Regions from separate parts of the Pseudomonas sp. 15C genome, predicted to be linked through region 1. Evidence: predicted binding sites of a transcription regulator. Region 1 holds the regulator's gene; the other holds the start of a gene.

Region 1 (7,337 bases):
GTGCCAGGCGGTGGCGGCAAACCGGATGGCGCGCTGGCCAAGGCTATCGATGAGCAATTGGGTGGGCTCGACAGTTTCAAGGAAGCGTTCACCAAAGCGGCGCTGACCCGTTTCGGGAGTGGCTGGGCCTGGCTCAGCGTCACCCCGGAGAAGAAACTGATCGTCGAAAGCAGCGGCAATCAGGACAGCCCGCTGATGAACGGCAACACGCCGATTCTCGGTCTCGATGTCTGGGAGCACGCCTACTACCTGCGCTACCAGAACCGCCGCCCGGAATACATCAATGCATTTTACAACGTGATCAATTGGCCCGAAGTCGCGGCGCGCTATCAGGCCGCACTGGTTTAAGCCTTCTATAAAAAACATCCAGGGCAGATTATGGGCACGGAGACACTGGCGACTGGCAGTGGGCGAATGTTTCGTTACGCAGTGGGATCGCTGTTGCTGTTGGCGGGCATGACCTTGCTGGTCGCTCACGGGCTGCAATGGCTGAATCTGGAACCGCGCCTGCTGCGTGCATTGCAGGGCGGTGCTCTGTGCGCGCTCGGCACGGCGCTTGGCGCGGTGCCGGTGCTGGTCATCCGGCGGATGCCGCAGGCGCTCAGCGACACCTTGCTGGGGTTTGGCTCCGGGGTGATGCTGGCGGCAACCGCGTTTTCGCTGATCGTGCCGGGCATCGCGGCCGCCGAAGGTCTCGGTCTGACCCCTTGGGGCGCCAGTGGCCTGATCTGCTTCGGCATCCTGCTCGGCGCGTTTGGCCTGTATCTGGTCGATCGCAAGGTTTCCGGCGCTTCTCCTGAAATGCTCGTTGGCACCCTCGAGCGCCCGGTGATCCCGCCGCGGATCTGGCTGTTCGTTTTTGCCATCATTGCTCACAACATTCCGGAAGGCATGGCCGTCGGCGTGTCCGCCGGCGGCGGCATGCCGGATGCCGACAGCCTGGCCATGGGCATCGCTTTGCAGGATGTGCCGGAAGGTCTGGTGATCGCACTGGTATTGGTCGGGGCGGGGATGTCACGGGTGAGGGCGTTTCTGATCGGCGCGGCGTCAGGTCTCGTCGAACCGGTGTTTGCACTGCTTTGCGCGTGGCTGGTCAGCCTCGCGCAGATGTTGCTGCCATTGGGGCTGGCGCTGGCGGCCGGGGCGATGTTGCTGGTGGTGACCCACGAAGTGATCCCGGAGTCGCGACGCCATGGTCATGACAAACTCGCGAGTCTGGGTTTGCTGATCGGGTTTTGTCTGATGATGGTGATGGATACCGCGTTGGGTTGAGTTGTCGCGACGAGGAATGCTCCGTCGCAAAAGGCTTATTCACCCTCATCGAAGTAGTTGTTGATCAGCGCCACCAAGGCGTCCATGGCTTCCTCGGCTTGTTCGCCTTCGGTGCTCAAATGAATTTTGGTGCCCTTGCCTGCCGCGAGCATCATCATCGCCATGATGCTTTTACCATCGACCGTGGTCTCGGGTGTACGGCCTACTCTGATCGTAGTCTCCGGAAACTTGCCCGCCACGCCGACAAACTTGGCAGACGCTCGGGCATGCAAACCGAGTTTGTTGATGATTTCGATTTCACGAGCAGGCATCGCGGTGTGGATCCTTTAGGTGAGGTCGCGGTGGCGGACCTGGACGTTTTTCAAGGTTTTCTGCAGGGCCTGACCCAGACGTTCGGTCAGGTAGACGGAGCGGTGATGCCCGCCGGTACAGCCAATGGCAACGGTCACATAGGCGCGATTACTGGCAGCAAAGCGCGGCAGCCACTTGTGCAGGTAGGCGTAGATGTCCTGGTACATTTCCTCGACATCCGGCTGTTGCGCCAGATACTCGGCAACCGGTGCGTCGAGACCGGACTGCTCGCGCAACTCCGGCTTCCAGTACGGATTGGGCAGGCAGCGAACGTCGAAGACCAGATCCGCATCCACCGGCATGCCGCGCTTGAAACCGAATGATTCGACCAGAAACGCCGTACCCGGCTCAGGCTGATTCAGCAGGCGCAACTTCAAAGTGTCGCGCAGCTGGTACAGGTTGAGATGGGTGGTGTTGATCTTCAAGTCAGCCAGGTCGGCGATCGGGCCGAGCAGGGCGGTTTCATCGTGAATCGCCTCGGCCAGTGAACGATTGGCGTTGCTCAACGGATGGCGACGGCGCGTCTCGGAAAAACGCTTGAGCAGGGTCTCTTCGTCGGCGTCCAGGTACAGCACATCGCACTGGATATGCTTGGCACGCACCACTTCGAGCAATTCGGGGAAACGCGACAGATGACTCGGCAGATTGCGTGCATCGATCGACACCGCGACGAGCGGCTGCGCCAGTTCGGTGTGGATCAGCGCACGTTCGGCCAGTTCCGGCAGCAAACCGGCCGGGAGGTTGTCGATGCAGTAGTAGCCGTTGTCCTCAAGGACATTCAGCGCGGTACTCTTGCCCGAGCCCGAGCGGCCACTGACGATGATCAAGCGCATGATTAATGCCCGTTCTGCTCGTCCAGTACAACCTGGTACAAGGCTTCGTTGCTCGGTGCGCTGCGCAGTCTTTCACGCACTTCCTTGCGATCGAGCATGCTGGCGATCTGGCGCAGCAGTTCCAGGTGTGCATCGGTAGCAGCTTCCGGGACCAGCAGCACGAACAGCAGGTCTACCGGGGCGCCATCGATCGCGTCGAAATCGATCGGGGCTTCAAGGTGCATCAGCGCACTGATCGGGGCGTCGCAACCCTTGAGGCGGCAGTGGGGGATGGCGATGCCGTTGCCAAAACCGGTGGAACCGAGTTTTTCACGGGCGACCAACGCCTCGAAGACATCCTGCATCGCCAGATCCGGCACTTCGCGGTGGATCAGGTTGGCAATCTGTTCGAGGGCTTTTTTCTTGCTGCCGCCCGGCGCGTTCACTTGGGAACGGCCGGGGGTCAGGATGGTTTCAAGTCGGATCATGGATGAGGGTGTTAACGACCGGTCGCGCCCTGGAGGAGGCTCTGGGTCTTTTCCTTATGCTTTTTGAGTTGGCGATCCAGCTTGTCGGTCAGCAGGTCAATGGCGGCATACATGTCGTCGTGCTCGGCATTGGCGACTACTTCTCCGCCGGGAATATGCAACGTGGCTTCGATTTTCTGCTTGAGCTTCTCGACATTCAATATGACTTGCACGTTGGTGATCTTGTCGAAATGCCGCTCCAGCCGGTCGAGTTTCTCGCCGATGTAGGTGCGCAGAGGTTCGGTCACTTCCAGTTGGTGTCCACTGATGTTGACTTGCATACAGCTTCTCCTTCGTTGCCAGTGCATAAAGCGGCAGGCCGAAAAGCCTGCCACTGGAACGCTGTAACGTGGCTTACATCAACCGCTTGCGTTCGCTCGAAGGCGCGATTCCGAGGGATTCGCGGTACTTGGCGACGGTGCGGCGAGCCACCTGAATGCCTTGTGCCTCCAGTAAACCAGCGATCTTGCTGTCACTCAACGGCTTTTTCTGATTTTCCGCGGCAACCAGTTTCTTGATGATCGCGCGGATCGCCGTGGACGAGCATTCGCCGCCTTCGGAGGTACTCACGTGGCTGGAGAAAAAGTATTTCAGCTCATAAATACCGCGCGGGGTATGCATGAATTTTTGTGTGGTCACTCGGGAAATCGTCGATTCGTGCATGCCCACCGCCTCGGCGATGTCATGCAGGACCAGCGGTTTCATGGCTTCGTCGCCGTACTCCAGGAAGCCGCGCTGATGCTCGACGATCTGCGTGGCGACTTTCATCAGCGTTTCGTTGCGGCTCTGCAGGCTTTTGATGAACCAGCGAGCTTCCTGAAGCTGATTGCGCATGAAGGTGTTGTCGGCGCTGGTGTCGGCGCGTTTTACGAAACCGGCGTACTGAGCGTTGACGCGTAGACGCGGTACCGATTCCTGGTTCAGCTCGACCAGCCAGCGCTCGTTGTCCTTGCGCACGATGACGTCAGGTATGACGTATTCGGCTTCGGTGGACTCGATCTGCGAACCCGGTCGCGGATTGAGGCTCTGCACCAGTTCGATGACCTGGCGCAGCTCGTCTTCCTTGAGTTTCATGCGCCGCATCAGCTGACTGTAGTCGCGGCCGCCAAGCAGGTCGATATAGTCGCTGACCAGGCGTTTGGCCTCTGCCAGCCATGGCGTTTTTGCCGACAACTGGCGCAGTTGCAACAGCAGGCATTCGCTGAGGTTGCGTGCGCCGATGCCCGCGGGCTCGAACTGCTGGATGCGGTGCAGGACGGCTTCGATTTCGTCCAGTTCAATGTCCAGTTCCGGGTCGAAGGCGTCGAGGATTTCTTCGAGGGTTTCGTCCAGGTAGCCCTGATTGTTGATGCAATCGATCAGGGTCACGGCGATCAGGCGATCGGTGTCGGACATCGGTGCGAGGTTCAACTGCCAGAGCAAATGGCTCTGCAGGCTTTCGCCGACGGAAGTGCGGGTGGTGAAATCCCACTCGTCATCATCGCTGCTCGGCAGACTGCTGGCGCTGGTCTGGTAAACATCCTCCCAGGCCGTGTCTACCGGAAGCTCGTTGGGGATGCGCTCGCTCCATTCGCCATCGTCGAGATTGTCTACCGTCGGCGCGGCTTCCTGGTAAGAAGGTTCCTGAATGTCGGTGTTGGGCTTTTGCTCGACGTTGTCGGCCAGCGGATCGGAATTGTCGAAGTCGTCGCCTTCTTCCTGGCGTTCGAGCATCGGGTTGGATTCCAGAGCCTCCTGGATTTCCTGTTGCAGATCCAGGGTCGACAATTGGAGCAGGCGGATGGCCTGTTGCAGCTGCGGTGTCATCGTCAGCTGCTGGCCCATTCTCAAGACTAGCGATGGTTTCATGGCAGGGGCTTAACACCTTATTCGCCGGCGCTATGCGCCATCCACTACAGGGCGCCGAAGCGCCAAACTTAAGCAAATTATATGCCTGAAACTGAAGTGTTTGCCTAGAGCGCTGTAACAATTAAGCGCTATAAAAAACGGCTTGATCGATACAGCACCCGCGCAGCTTGTCGAACAGCTCGCGCTTACAGGCGGAACTCGTGACCCAGATACACTTCCTTCACCAGATCGTTGGCCAGGATAGTCTCGGCGTCACCTTCGGCGATCAATTGACCGTCGTTGACAATGTATGCGGTTTCGCAGATATCCAGCGTCTCGCGCACGTTGTGGTCGGTGATCAGCACACCGATGCCTTTGGCTTTGAGATGGTGAATGATCTGCTTGATGTCGCCAACCGAGATCGGGTCGACACCGGCGAACGGCTCGTCGAGCAGGATGAATTTCGGTGCGGTGGCCAGGGCGCGGGCGATTTCCACCCGGCGGCGCTCACCACCCGACAGGCTCATGCCGAGGTTGTCGCGAATGTGGCTGATGTGGAATTCCTGCAGCAGGCTCTCCAGCTCTTTGCGGCGACCGGCCTTGTCGAGTTCCTGACGGGTCTCGAGGATGGCCATGATGTTGTCGGCCACCGACAGTTTGCGGAAGATCGACGCTTCTTGCGGCAGATAGCCGATGCCGGCTTTGGCGCGGCCGTGCATTGGCTGGTGGCTGACGTCCAGATCGTCGATCAGCACGCGACCCTGATCGGCCTGCACCAGACCGACGATCATGTAGAAGCAGGTCGTCTTGCCGGCGCCGTTCGGGCCGAGCAGGCCGACGATCTGGCCGCTGTCGATCGACAGACTGACGTCCCGCACGACCTGGCGGCTTTTGTAGGCCTTGGCCAGGTGCTGAGCTTTCAGAGTTGCCATTACTGGGTTTTCTCGTCGGTTTTCTTCTTCGGCTGGATCACCATGTCGATGCGCGGACGCGCCTCGGTGACCTTGCTGCCGGTAGCGCGACCGGCGCTGGCGAGTTTCTTCACGGTGTCATAGACGATTTTCTCGCCTTGCGTCGTGTTGTTGTCCTTGTCGACCACTTTGGCTTTGTCGATCAGGACGACGCGATTCTGCGCGGCGTGGTACTGGATCGTCACGCCCCAGCCTTGTACAGGCTTGGTGTCGCCGGCGGTCTGCAGCTGTTCGAAGTAGGCCAGGTTGCCGACCGAAGTCACCACATCGATGTCACCGGCCTGAGTGCGGGTGATGGTCACCGTGTTGCCTTTAACGATCATCGAGCCCTGAGTGATGATCACATCACCTTTGTAGGTCGCGATGCCGTTCTTGTCGTCCAGTTGGGCGTCGTCGGCCTGAATGCGGATAGGTTGCTGCTGATCGTTCGGCAGAGCCCAGGCGCTCACGCTTCCCAGTGCTGCGCCCAGACTGAGCAAAATAGGGAGGGTTTTAACGAGCCTCATACTGTCCTCTTACGTTCGATTGCAGGTGTATCCTGCTGTCCTTCAGGTACGCTTTCATTCCGACGCCAGTCGACACACCGCCAGCGCCCTCGATTCTAACGGGTTGCGCGGTCTGCGCATATTCCTGCTGCGGGAACACGGTCATGCGGGTGCTGGTGATCAGGGTGTCGCGTTTCTTTTCGTCGGTGCGCTTCACGCGCACAGAGTCGATCAGTTCCACTTCGGTGCCGCCGGAATTCACTTCGCCGCGCTCACTGGTCACGTGCCACGGAAAGTCCGTGCCGCGATACATGTTCAGGTCGGGTTTGGTCACCAGCGTGATGTCGGTGGCCTTGACGTGTTCGGCCTTGTCCGAGGTCATCTCGTATTGCACCTTGCCGTCGGGCAGGTACTGAATGGTATGCGTATTGGTCGCGTACCAGTCGATCGGATTCTCGGCGGTCGAGACCGGCGGCTTGTCGAGAAAGCGTTCCGGGCTGATGTTCCAGTAGCCGACCGCGGCGAAAATCGCCGCGATGCAGCCGAACAGCAGGAGGGTGCGAAATTTTTTACTGAACATGGCTTGGCTCACAGGTACGCGGCATTGGCCGCATCGAGGCGGCCCTGGGCGCGCAGGATCAATTCGCAGAATTCGCGGGCGGCACCTTCGCCGCCACGGGCGCGGGTCACGCCGTGGGCGTGTTCGCGGACGAAGTCAGCGGCGTTGGCCACGGCCATGCCCAGACCGACGCGGCGGATCACCGGCAGGTCAGGCAGGTCGTCACCGAGGTAGGCAACCTGTTCATAGCTTAGGCCCAGTTGCTCAAGCAGACCGTCGAGCACCACCAGTTTGTCTTCGCGGCCCTGAAACAGGTGCGGGATGCCGAGGTTTTTCGCTCGACGCTCAACCACCGGAGTCTTGCGACCGCTGATGATGGCAGTTTCTACGCCGGCGTTCATCAGCATCTTGATGCCCTGGCCGTCGAGGGTGTTGAAAGTCTTGAATTCGCTGCCGTCTTCCAGGAAGTACAGGCGCCCGTCGGTGAGGACGCCGTCGACATCGAAAACCGCCAGTTTGATTGCTTTGCCGCG
Region 2 (7,337 bases), on a different contig from region 1:
TTCGGGCCCGGCGTGGACTTCAACCTCAAGCCCAAGCAACTGGCCAGGACCGAAGCCCTGACCGCGCTCAATCGCATTCAGGTGCAGATGAGCAGTCTGAACAAGGTAAATGGCGGCTACACGCTGATGAATTTCAGCCAGTTGCTCGACGACGAACTGCAGATGGTGCTGGTCTACGGCAACGACGTGCCGCGCGTACTGGAGCTGTGCGCCGAACTCGGCATCAGCGCTGCACCGGCACTCGAAGCCTTGAAGGTCGCCGTTTACGTCTGATTCGCAATAAAACGGAACCCTGCGCAAGGCCGTCTATCCTAGAAGTGCATGCCACTATTCTGGAGCGACATTATGGGTTCCACGTTCAACGGTCTGATCGGCCTGATCATCCTCGCCCTCGACATCTGGGCCATCATCAATGTGCTGAAAAGCGGCGCGTCCACCGGAATGAAAATTGTCTGGGTGCTGCTGATCATCCTCCTGCCGGTGCTGGGCCTGATCATCTGGGCGATTGCCGGACCGCGGGGCAATGTGCGGGTCTGACCTGATGTCAGGATCACCGCAGTACCCTGTAGGAGTGAGCCTGCTCGCGATAGCTATCTATCAGTCAATATCTCTGTGGCTGGCAAACCGCAATCGCGAGCAGGCTCACTACTACAAAGGATTGTGCTCCGACGGTGAAGTGAGGTTCGACCTGTCATCTTCGGCAACGTAGAATGCGCGCCTTTCCCGGGCAATCGTTCCCCACGATTGGCGCCCGCGCATTTCATCGGAGCACTTGACCATGACCGTCACCAAAACCAGCGAGTACCTGGAAACCCTCTACGAAGGCTACGGCCAGCGTTTTCGCATGGAAAAACTGCTGCACGAAGTGCGCACCGAACACCAGCATCTGGTGATTTTCCAGAACCCGCGCATGGGCCGGGTGATGGCGCTGGACGGCGTGATCCAGACCACCGAAGCCGACGAATTCATCTACCACGAAATGCTCACCCATGTGCCGATCCTCGCCCACGGCAGCGCCAAGCGTGTGCTGATCATCGGTGGCGGTGACGGCGGCATGCTGCGCGAAGTGACCAAGCACGCTGGCGTCGAGCACATCACCATGGTCGAAATCGACGGCACCGTGGTCGACATGTGCAAAGAGTTCCTGCCGAACCACTCCGCCGGCGCCTATGACGATCCACGCCTGAACCTGGTGATCGACGACGGCATGCGTTTCGTCGCCACCACCACGGAAAAATTCGACGTGATCATCTCCGACTCCACCGACCCGATCGGCCCGGGCGAAGTGTTGTTTTCGGAGAACTTCTACCAGGCCTGCCACCGCTGCCTAAACGAGGGCGGCATCCTGGTCACGCAGAACGGCACACCGTTCATGCAGATCGACGAAGTGAAGACCACCGCCGGTCGCCTCAACAGCCTGTTCCCGGACTGGCATTTCTATCAGGCGGCGGTGCCGACCTACATCGGCGGTTCGATGACCTTCGCCTGGGGCTCGACCAACCCGGCCTACCGCAAACTCAGCCGTGAGACCCTGCAACAGCGCTTCATCGGCAGCGGCATCGTCACCCGTTACTACAACCCGGAAATTCACATCGGCGCATTCGCCTTGCCGCAATACGTGCTGCAGGCGATCAACAAGCCGGGCAATAACTGATTTTCAACACAGTACCGCTGTAGGAGTGAGCCTGCTCGCGAGAGCTGTTTATCAGTCGATATCTGTGTGACTGGCAAACCGCAATCGCGAGCAGACTCACTCCTGCAATTTGATCATCGCCCTGTGTAATCCTTTTGAACCAACTATCGCGGCAAAACGTCCAGATAGAGGTAAGCCCATCTACGGGTTGATCGAGGAGGCACTGATGCAAAAGTGGAAAGTCACTTTCGTGGATGATCATGGTGAAATCGTTGATGAAATCTTCGAACGTGAGGAATGCCCGACCGACGATGAAGCCGCCCGGCTGATCAAGGAAAGGCTCCTTCCGGTGGCTGCCCAACTGGATCTGAACGATCTGGAAGGACGCACCGCCGATGCTGGCGTTAAAAACCTCAAGACCCAGAACGGCATCGAGATCCGCAGCATCACGCCAATCTGAACACTTCCTGTCATCTCGTAAACCAGGCCTTGGCAGCGCCGCTCTCTTGCGGCTACTCTGCAAGGGAGATCAGCGAATGGATCGCTAAGGTCTGGTCTTGTCAGCTACATGCTTGTTTCCCGCATGCAACCGCAGCGTTGTCGACGTACTTAGGCCACAGGCCCGGGGCGGGAATACGGAAAGTCTATCCATCTATGCGAGGGGGACGATTCATGAGCACAGCCTATCAAGAAGACATCAGCAGCAATGTTCTGCGCCGCATGAAAGAAGGCGGTTTCGATTTTTCAAGATTTCATCCCATCGAGTTCTACGCCATTTTCCCGGACGAGGAGCGGGCGCGCAGGGCGGCAGGCAACTATCGCGGTGAATCCATCAATGCCCAGGTCAGCGCGCGGGACGACGGCGCCTGGTCGCTGGAACTCAGCAAGGTCATGTACGCGACTTATGACGATATCGGTGATTTCGAGCAGGGCTTTTCCGCCGTGGTCGAACCGCTGGGCGGCATCATCGAGGGCTGGGGCGTCAAGCAGGAGGTGCGCAACCGCCACCGTTTGAACTGATCGCTTGCAAGACTTGTTGAGCAACGGCTGACCTTTGGGTCGGCCGTTGTAGTTTGTGCCCTGCGCAAACGCTGTGGCAAAACCCTGAAACAAGAATCCGAGGCAAAAAAAAGCCACCGGAGAGGGTGGCTAAAAGGGAAGAGCGATACGCGACTGAATCCCTTGAGGGCTACAGCGGGCGGGCTGCCGGAGCAGTCCAGGTCAGTTGAGCGGGCGACTTCGCGAGGCTGTTGACGGCGAAGTTTTGCAGCGAATGCGCGGATTATCCGTACGCCGCGCCGGGCAGTGAAATCAGTTCTGACTATGCTGGTGATAGGCGTTGCAATGCGTCGCAATGAAGCGGGGGCAATCCTGTTGGAGCATTTGTCGCACAGGAATGGTGCGGTGTCTGCGATGTGAATATCCAACCGATTGAAATCAAAGCGTTTATGCCGATGGCACGGGCCTTGCGAAGGCCTGTATGTCCGGGTGACAAGGAGTACGGCATGATCCGCACCTATTTTGATGAGATGTACGATGCCGGCGGCCAGGTTCGCCCGCATTATCGCGAGTTCGCCCGATGGCTGGCCGATACGCCGGATGAACTGCTGGCGCAACGACGGCGAGAAGCCGATCTGCTGTTCCATCGCGCCGGGATTACCTTCACGCTCTATGGTGACGAGCAGGGCACCGAGCGCCTGATTCCTTTCGACACCATCCCGCGCAGCATTCCTGCCAGCGAATGGCGGATCGTCGAGCGCGGCTGCATTCAGCGGGTCAAGGCGCTGAACATGTTTCTCGCCGACCTGTACCACGAGCAGCGCATCATCAAGGCCGGGATCATTCCCGCCGAACAGGTACTGGCCAACGAGCAATACCAGTTGGCGATGCAAGGCCTGGATCTGCACCGCGATATCTATTCGCACATTTCCGGCGTCGATCTGGTGCGCGACGGCGACGGCACCTATTACGTGCTCGAGGACAATCTGCGTACGCCGAGCGGCGTGAGCTACATGCTCGAAGACCGCAAGATGATGATGCGCCTGTTTCCCGAGCTGTTTTCGGCCCAGCGCATCGCGCCGATCGATCATTACCCGAATTTGTTGCTCGACACCCTGAAAAGCTCAAGCCCGATCGACGACCCGAGCGTGGTGGTGCTGACGCCAGGGCGCTTCAACAGCGCGTTTTTCGAGCATGCGTTTCTGGCGCGGGAAATGGGCGTGGAACTGGTCGAGGGCGCGGATCTGTTCGTGCGTGACGACAAGGTGTTCATGCGTACCACCGATGGCCCGAAAGCGGTCGACGTGATCTATCGACGCCTTGATGACGCCTTTCTCGATCCGCTGGCTTTCAATCCGGATTCGATGCTTGGCGTGCCGGGGCTGCTGTCGTCCTACCGCTCCGGCAATGTCGTGCTCGCCAACGCGATCGGCACTGGCGTCGCGGATGACAAGTCGGTGTATCCGTTTGTCACCGACATGATCCGTTTCTACCTCGATGAAGAACCGATCCTGAAAAACGTACCGACCTGGCAATGCCGCAACCCGTCTGAACTGTCCCACGTGCTGGCCAATCTTCCAGATCTGGTGGTCAAGGAAACCCAGGGCTCCGGCGGTTACGGAATGCTTGTGGGGCCGGCCGCGACGACGGCGGAAATCGATGCCTTTCGCGAGCGTATCAAAGCCAAGCCGCATGCGTACATCGCCCAACCGACGCTGTCGCTCTCGACCTGTCCGACCTTTGTCGAAAACGGCATCGCGCCGCGCCATATCGATTTGCGCCCGTTTGTCTTGTCCGGGCGCGAAACCCGGGTGGTGCCCGGCGGTTTGACCCGTGTCGCCCTGCGCGAGGGCTCCCTGGTGGTGAATTCCTCTCAGGGTGGCGGAACCAAGGACACCTGGGTGGTCGAGGATTGAAGGAAGCTTGCCATGTTAAGTAGAACTGCCTCGGATCTGTACTGGATGTCGCGTTATCTGGAGCGCGCGGAAAACCTCGCGCGCATGCTCGACATCAGTTATTCACTGTCGTTGATGCCGCAGGACGGCCGCGGCGACGGTTTGCACGAACTGGCGATGCCGCTACTGATCACCGGCACCCTCGATGATTATCTGGAGCGTCACGGCGCGCTGCATGCCGAACGCCTGCTGCACTTTTTCGCCCTCGACGCGGCCAACCCGGCCAGCATCTACAGTTGCCTCGGCGCCGCACGGGCCAGCGCTCATGCGGTGCGCGGACGGATCACGGCGGACATGTGGGAAAACATCAACGCGACCTGGCTGGAAATTCGCGGGATCGCGGAACTAGGCCTGAGCCGCTATGGCATGAGCCGTTTCTGCGAATGGATCAAGGAGCGTTCGCACCTGTTTCGCGGCGCGTCCTACGGCACGATCATGCGCAACGACGCGTTTCGCTTCATTCGTCTGGGTACGTTCATCGAGCGCGCGGACAACACGCTGCGCTTGCTCGATGCGCGTTATGAAATGGCTGGCGATCAGGCCGAAGCCGTCAGCGACGGCACCGCGCACGCGTATTACCAGTGGAGTGCCTTGCTGCGTGCGCTGTCGTCCTTCGAGGCCTACACCGAAATCTATCGTGATGCGCCCGGCGCCCGACATGTCGCCGAATTGCTGCTGTTGCGCGCCGATGTGCCGCGATCGCTGCGAGCCTGCACCGAAGAGATCGACCAGATCCTCGCGCAGCTGCCCGGTGCCAACGGGCGACCGGCGCAACGTCTGGCTGCGGAGATGGATGCGCGCCTGCGTTACACCGGCATCAATGAAATCCTCGAGGAAGGCCTGCACGCCTGGCTGACCGAATTCATCCCGCTGGTGCGCCAGCTGGGCAACGCCATCCACAGTTCCTACCTGGAGGCTGCATGAGACTCTCCATTAGCCACGAGACCACCTATCACTACGAAGATCAGGTGCGCGCGAGCATCCAGTACCTGCGTCTGACACCCCATGACAGCGAACGTCAGCATGTGCTGAGCTGGCAGCTCGATCTGCCGCGTCCGGTGCGTGCGCAACTCGATCCGTTCGGCAATATCCTCCACGTGCTGACCATGGATGAACCGCACGAAGCGATCATCATCGGGGCGCGCGGGCAGGTCGATATCGACGAACTGCGCGAGGCCGAGCACGAGAGCCAGTCGGCGCTGCCATTCCTGCGCTTCACCCGCCTGACCGAGGCGGACGAGGCGCTGCGCGCATTCGCGGAAAAATCCTGCAAGCAGCGCCGTGATCGCACCGCGCTGATCGACTTGATGCAGGGCTTGAATCAGTACATGACCTATACGCCGGGTTCGACCGAAGTCGACACCAGCGCCGCCGAAGCGTTTGCCGGCCGCGCCGGTGTTTGCCAGGACCATACCCACGCGTTTCTGGCCTGTGCCCGTAGTTTGGGGATTCCGTCACGCTATGTGTCGGGCTATCTGTACAGCGAGGATTGCGAGCATCTGGCCAGCCACGCCTGGGCGGAAGCCTGGCTGGATGACGCCTGGTACAGCTTCGACGTGACCAATCAACTGGCGCGGCCCGAGCGGCACCTGAAACTGGCGGTGGGTCTGGATTATCTGGATGCCTGCCCGGTACGCGGCATGCGCCGTGGCGGCGGGTGTGAGCAGATGCATGCGAAGGTGCTGGTATCGCCGACGCCGGTCATTTCCGTACAGCAACAATAAGGCTTACAGATAACCCCTGTAGGAGTGAGCCTGCTCGCGATAGCGATATGTCAGACACATCAATGCTGACTGACATTCCGCTATCGCGAGCAGGCTCACTCCTACAAGGAATGGCGTCAGGGCTTAACCTTGCGTCCAGCCATGTGCTTTAGATACCCCACCAGCATCTCCAGCTCCCCATCCGGCAACACCGTTGCAGAGAACCCCGGCATCTTCGCCTGCGGCCACTGACGCAAGCTCTGCGGATCGCGGATGTAACGCTTGAGGAAGTCCGCGCCGAAGTATTCGGTCGGGTTGTACGGAATATTCAGATCCGGCCCGAATTGCGCATCCCCCGCGCCGTTCAAACGGTGACAGGCCAGACAATTTTTCTGAAACAGCGCGAAACCCTGATTCACCGGATCATCCGCCTTCAGTGCCGGGTCAGGCAGCAGGGCAGGGAAGCGCTCGGCCACGGGAGCCATGCGCTTGATGCTCGCCACTTCGAATGGCCATTGTTCGGGGCTGATAGGGCCTTTCTGCGGATCGCTCCAGACCAGATAGAACGGCCCGGCACTGTGTTTGCCTTCTCCTAGCGGTGGCCATGGCTGTGCCGGGTCTTCGATGGCCAGCCACGCTCGCGCGCCGTCACGGTTGAGCAGCGGTGCTGCCGCCAACTCAGCGGCAAAGCCGTCCAGCGCCACCGCTTGCAGATGGTCCTGCGGCTTGATGCCGGTCAGCAACGCAGCCATGGGCACGACGCGATAGGTCATGTCCCTTTTGTAGGACACATCATCTTTGATCGTCAGGGTTTGCACTTGAGGATGCTTGAGCAGTTCCTCGGTCTGCCAGGTGCGCGCGGTGGCGCCCAACTGCAGATCAAGCTGAGCGGCTGACAAGGGCGTGCTGAGCAGCAGCGCCCCGAACACAATGAGCGCTTTCAAATGAACGCCATCCCTGTCGTGGAAAGGCGCAAAGATTGGCACAGCCGCACGGGCCCGGATAGCGGGCCAGTCATCTATTCGCTGGCGATTGATCGCATCCGCC

What was found. The regulator sigma-54, encoded in region 1, starts transcription at its own class of promoters, with help from an activator protein. The targets are predictions, from matches to a motif close to ANTGGCATNNANNTTGCTNT.
Region 2: ACYYKW_RS16330 (circularly permuted type 2 ATP-grasp protein) is a predicted target of sigma-54. The motif match lies at 3,087-3,106, and genes of this name have one in related genera.

Annotation. Positions count from the first base shown of each region.
Region 1 is NZ_JBUDGD010000029.1:34,433-41,769, forward strand. Features, by position in the region: gene ACYYKW_RS16030 (superoxide dismutase) at 1-348, shown strand, start outside; gene ACYYKW_RS16035 (ZIP family metal transporter) at 379-1,272, shown strand; gene ACYYKW_RS16040 (HPr family phosphocarrier protein) at 1,308-1,583, opposite strand; gene rapZ (RNase adapter RapZ) at 1,599-2,456, opposite strand; gene ptsN (PTS IIA-like nitrogen regulatory protein PtsN) at 2,459-2,923, opposite strand; gene hpf (ribosome hibernation-promoting factor, HPF/YfiA family) at 2,935-3,243, opposite strand; gene ACYYKW_RS16060 (RNA polymerase factor sigma-54) at 3,317-4,810, opposite strand; gene lptB (LPS export ABC transporter ATP-binding protein) at 4,996-5,721, opposite strand; gene lptA (lipopolysaccharide transport periplasmic protein LptA) at 5,721-6,266, opposite strand; gene lptC (LPS export ABC transporter periplasmic protein LptC) at 6,253-6,825, opposite strand; gene ACYYKW_RS16080 (KdsC family phosphatase) at 6,834-7,337, opposite strand, start outside.
Region 2 is NZ_JBUDGD010000030.1:15,884-23,220, reverse strand. Features, by position in the region: gene ACYYKW_RS16355 (hypothetical protein) at 1-273, shown strand, start outside; gene ACYYKW_RS16350 (PLDc N-terminal domain-containing protein) at 346-537, shown strand; gene speE (polyamine aminopropyltransferase) at 779-1,654, shown strand; gene ACYYKW_RS16340 (hypothetical protein) at 1,860-2,093, shown strand; gene ACYYKW_RS16335 (ribonuclease E inhibitor RraB) at 2,306-2,653, shown strand; gene ACYYKW_RS16330 (circularly permuted type 2 ATP-grasp protein) at 3,139-4,548, shown strand; gene ACYYKW_RS16325 (alpha-E domain-containing protein) at 4,561-5,511, shown strand; gene ACYYKW_RS16320 (transglutaminase family protein) at 5,508-6,311, shown strand; gene ACYYKW_RS16315 (c-type cytochrome) at 6,428-7,234, opposite strand; gene ACYYKW_RS16310 (hypothetical protein) at 7,235-7,337, shown strand, end outside.